2 regions of the Holdemania filiformis genome follow, and region 2 is predicted to be linked to the other one. Evidence: riboswitches for the same ligand, from Rfam matches in the RefSeq annotation. Region 2 holds a riboswitch; the other holds the start of a gene.
What was found. Region 2 has a riboswitch for ZMP and ZTP ahead of DWY25_RS09710 (phosphoribosylaminoimidazolecarboxamide formyltransferase). Riboswitches for the same ligand answer to the same signal wherever they lie in the genome.
Positions count from the first base shown of each region.

Region 1: linked by a shared signal. The riboswitch ahead of DWY25_RS01610 (IMP cyclohydrolase) and the one ahead of DWY25_RS09710 (phosphoribosylaminoimidazolecarboxamide formyltransferase) in region 2 are both predicted to bind ZMP and ZTP.

Region 1 is NZ_QRUP01000001.1:318,656-321,041, reverse strand. Features, by position in the region: gene DWY25_RS01615 (YjdF family protein) at 78-494, shown strand; gene DWY25_RS01610 (IMP cyclohydrolase) at 608-1,321, opposite strand; ZMP/ZTP riboswitch at 1,352-1,432, opposite strand; gene DWY25_RS01605 (hypothetical protein) at 1,501-2,079, opposite strand; gene DWY25_RS01600 (hypothetical protein) at 2,251-2,386, shown strand, end outside.
Region 2 is NZ_QRUP01000011.1:243-2,628, forward strand. Features, by position in the region: partial or broken gene DWY25_RS17870 (hypothetical protein) at 1-85, shown strand, start outside; gene DWY25_RS09710 (phosphoribosylaminoimidazolecarboxamide formyltransferase) at 163-1,335, opposite strand; ZMP/ZTP riboswitch at 1,377-1,457, opposite strand; gene DWY25_RS09715 (TetR/AcrR family transcriptional regulator C-terminal domain-containing protein) at 1,565-2,140, opposite strand; gene DWY25_RS09720 (manganese efflux pump MntP) at 2,152-2,386, opposite strand, start outside.

The DNA.
Region 1 (2,386 bases), on a different contig from region 2:
TCGCAAGATGGAAGTAACCTTCCCTCCTTCGGGTCGTCCGTTCTTTGTTCATAACTTATCATGAAGGAGGAATCGTTATGAACAAAAGTTCGATTTGTCTGACCGTCTTTTTTGAGGACCCTTTCTGGGTCGGCATTTTTGAACGGCAGGCGCAGGGAGCACTGACCGTCTGTAAAGTAACGTTTGGGGCGGAGCCGAAAGACGGCGAGGTCTATGACTTCGTTTTAAGAAACTATGCGTCGCTGCGTTTCAGCCCGGCCGTCGCCGCGCCGGTCAAAGCGCATGCTGAAAATCCCAAACGTGCCCAGCGCCAGGCCCGCGGGCAGATCCGCCGGACGGGGATCGGCACAAAGGCGCAGCAGGCGCTGAAGCTGCAGCAGGAACAACTGAAAACAGAACGTCAAACGCAGCTTCGGCAGCAACGCGGGCAGGAAAAAGAAAATCGGTTCGCGCTGAAGCAGAAGCAACGAAAAGCGAAGCACCGGGGAAAGTAACCCGGGCTGGAATGATCAAAAAAAGGATGCCTGATTTCATCCGCGGAGACGCTCTCCGGGAAATCAGACATCCTTTTGCTTTTGTTTTAAGCGATGCCGGGAAAATTGGCCGCTTATGCGTGCTTGTTGACGATGCGGGTTTCCGTTTCGCCGCTTTCCAGATCGATCATGCGGACAAACAGGGAAACCTTGTTGTCCGGATTCAGATTATCCCACAACAGCGCGGTCAGCGCGTCGAGCGAATCCGGGATTTCCACGCGCTTGGGTTCACCCTCAAAGCTGGGCAGCGGATCTCCGTCATGCATGTAGGTGTGGATGAAATGGCCTTCGCCCGCCAGCGGATTTTCGTATGCGAAGGTGTAGCGGTGGCAGGACTGCGGATTGCCGTCGCTGCTTTTTAAGATCGACAGCGCATAGTTGAACTTGCCGTTTTCGATATGCAGAATTCCGGAGATCCGCGGCGTGAAGTTCGGTCCGTCCGGCTCGAATTCCCGGCTGCGCAGCGCTTGTTCAAACGTCAGCTGCCTGTCCATGCCGGCGTAGATCGTATCGGTCTGATCGCCGTTGGTGACGATTGTCTTGTTGCCCAGAACGCGCACCGGGGCATAAATGATCAGCGACGGATCGGTCAGCTTCGAGGGATCGTAAGCCTGCGTGCGGATTCCCTGTCCGTCCGTGACGAAGATGCGGTTGCGGCTGTTTTCACTGCGGCCCATGATGAAGTACGCGGCCGCCGCTTTGCGGCCGTCCGGCGTCTTGCCCAGCACGATACCCCGGCCGGGGTAGGTGTTCTGTTGAAGATCGTCTTTGAGTGAGATTTTTTGCATAAAGTTTCCTCCCTAAATTCAACGGGAATGTCTCCCGGCCCAGGCGGTCGGCTGTTTCAGAATTGTGCTCCCTGTGGTTGTTCCACTGATCCGCCAGTCGCACATCCACCAAAAGTTTAGACTATTCTTACAAAAAAAACAAGCGCTGAAAAAAAAGAAAAGCCCTGAACTTTCAGGACTTATTCCGGTTGTTCGATCAATTCTCCCTGATCTTCGATTTCGCCGGTCCAAATGCCGTTGTCGATCATCCACAGCTTCAGGCTCTGGGCGTCGATTGGATCTTCCTTGTTCCAGCTGAGGACGTTGTTAATGGTCTGCGTGCCGTCATCGGCAACGCTCAGGGAAACAAACGCCGGATAGCTTTCAAAGCCCCATTGGCTCTTGAGCTTGGCCGCCGGATAATTCTCACCCAGACTGGTCAGATCATAAAATTCAAACGCGTCCAGCGCGGTCGTTTTCAGCTCCTGCGCTAACGGCTTGAAGACATATTCGTTGATATAAGCGCAATCATCGTTGTCCGGCCGGCAGAAATAGATATTATGCAGTCCCGGCTCATAGACCGGCTGAGCTGAAGCGACCGCAGGCGCCGCATCGTCGGACGGCTCTACTGAACGAAGCATGGCGGACGGCTGGGCGGCGTTCAGGTAGCTCTCTTCAATGCCTGTCGCGGCTTTCGGTTCCAGCGCCCGGTAAGAAAACAACGTAGCACTGCTGAGAAAAAGGAATCCCATCGATCCGATCATCAGTTTCTTTAACACATCATCACGCTCCTCAAATGCCCAATCATCATATCATGTTTCATTCCGTTTTGCAAATTCAGTCCCGCTGGAACAAGCATGGCGAATCTCTACCTTTGCGGCAAAGACGGGTCAGGTTCATTGTTTCGGCGAACTGAATTTGGTATAATAAGGACCACAGAGGTGAAGACCATGAATTCTAAGCGGGTCCGGTCGCTGCTGCTGTCAGCGGCGCTGCTTTTCGTTTTATTTCTAAGCTGGTTTATCGGCCGGTCGATTTTTGTTCAAGGGCCGTACATCAAGGACCGCAGCGCGGATCTGCGGTTGC
Region 2 (2,386 bases):
CCCTCGATCAACAGAAAGAAAGGATATCCTTCAGCCCCCTGTTAACCGGAACTTTCAAGATATCCTCGACTCACTAGATCGCTGAATGCTTTTTACACAGTATGATTCTTAACTCCCGCTTCTGAAAAGCTTCACGTTAAGAAGGAAAGAAAAAACTTCTTTTTAATGATGGAACAGCCGCACACCGTTAAAGATCAGAACGATGCCGTAACGGTTGCAGGTGTCGATGACATGATCATCGCGGACTGAACCGCCGGCCTCCACGATGTAGGAGACGCCGCTCTTGCGGGCCCGTTCAATATTATCGCCGAATGGGAAGAAGGCGTCAGAAGCCAGGGAGACGCCGCTGACCTGTGCCAGCCAGGCTTTCTTTTCTTCCGCTGTCAGGACTTCCGGTTTTTCCGTAAAGACTTCCTGCCAGCTGCCCTCGCGCAGCAGATCCTCCCATTCATCGGAAATATAGACGTCGATCGCGTTATCGCGGTCTGCCCGGCGAATTTTCTCTTTAAATGGCAGGTTCAGCACTTTCGGATGCTGACGCAGATACCAGATATCCGCTTTGTTGCCTGCCATCCGCGTACAATGGATGCGGGACTGCTGCCCGGCGCCGATTCCGATCGCCTGACCGTCCTTCGCATAAACGACGGAATTGGACTGAGTATATTTTGCGGTGATCATCGCGATCAACAGATCCCGCTTCGCACCCTCCGGCAATTCCTTATTTTCAGACACGATATTCTGAAGCAGGCTTTCGTCAATCTTCACATCGTTGCGCTGCTGATGGAAGCGCACGCCGTAAACTTCCTTGCTTTCCATCGGTTTCGGCGTATAGTTCGGATCCATCTGCAGAACCAGATAGGTCCCCTTGCGTTTTGCGCGTAAAATTTCAAGTGCTTTTTCGCTGTAAGACGGAGCGATTACACCGTCAGAAACTTCCTTAGATAAGAACCGGGCCGTGGCTTCATCGCATTCTTCAGACAGCGCCGCAAAATCGCCGTAGGAAGACATGCGGTCAGCGCCGCGGGCGCGAATATACGCGCTGGCAATCGGCGTCAGTTCAATTCCTTCGCAGAAGTAGATCTTCTTCATCGTTTCATCCAAAGGCAGGCCGATCGCTGCACCCGCCGGGGATACGTGCTTAAATGAAGCCGCGGCGGCCATCCCGGTGGCCTCCTTTAATTCCTTGACAAGCTGCCAGGCATTCAGAGCGTCAAGCAGGTTAATATAACCCGCCCGGCCATTTAAAACTGTAAATGGCAGATCGCCCTCTTCAATTTCGACGCTGGCTGGTTTCTGGTTGGGATTGCATCCGTATTTCAGCTGATACTCTTTCATCTTTGTTCCTCCTTTTACGAAAAAAAGCCGCACTGCTGGTCCTTCATGGCCCAGACGGTCGGCTCTGCTTAGCATTAACTTCCCTGTGGTCAATTCCACTTCCGTCAGTCGGTTAACTGTCTAAAAATTATCACGCTTCCACGCTTGTGTCAAGCCTTCTTCCATGAAGTTTTCCTCCATTTCCGTATCGCTTCTCAGAATGTGGAATTTCTTATGAAAAGCCCGGGATTCAGGCTCCATTTCCACCGCCCTGGGGCATATCGAGAAAATCAAAGATGGAGCTGGTTACGACGGAACCGTATTGTTTCAAAAAGGTTTCACTGTCCATGCCGCGGCTGCGGCACAGCCAGTGATTGACCGTATAACAAAGGCTGTTGCCGAAATAGCCCGCCAGTTCTTCCTCGCTCATTGTTCCCAGCTTCTCCGGCCGGCCATACCGGCGGAACATCTCAGTGAACAGCTGCTGAACGTTTTCTTCAAACAAATCTTCAAAGCTGTTCTGACCGGTAATGCGGAAAGCGATCTGATAAAACTCCCGATTCTCTACGAAATTATCGAGCATCGCCTTAACCGCCTGAAGGAATTGCCTTTTCTCTATATAAGGAAGCGCAGTTTCTACGGTGTCCAGATAGATGATATAGCTTAAGGCGGCGTACTTATCCTCGAAATAGTTGTAAAACGTCGCGCGGATGACGCCGGTCTTATCGCAGATTTGCTTGATTGTAATCTTTTCAAAGCTTTTCTGCAGCATGAGTTCTTTCAGGCTTTCTGCCAGAAAGCGTTTCATCATCCCCCGTTTTTCCATACTTGTCCCCCCTAGCGCAGATGCGTCAGCACCTGGAACAGAACCTTAAGGCTGATCAAAAAGAGAATAACGCTGCCGGCTGTGAAAATCGTCCGGCGATAGGCCAGTCCCAGCCGATAGCCGATCTGTTGTCCCAATTCCACACAGGCCAGTGTGACCAGCGTTGAAATCAGGCAGACCTGGAAAGCGTCCGCTTGAAGCAGCGTCATACTGGTCCCCAACAGGAACACATCGACGCTGGTGATC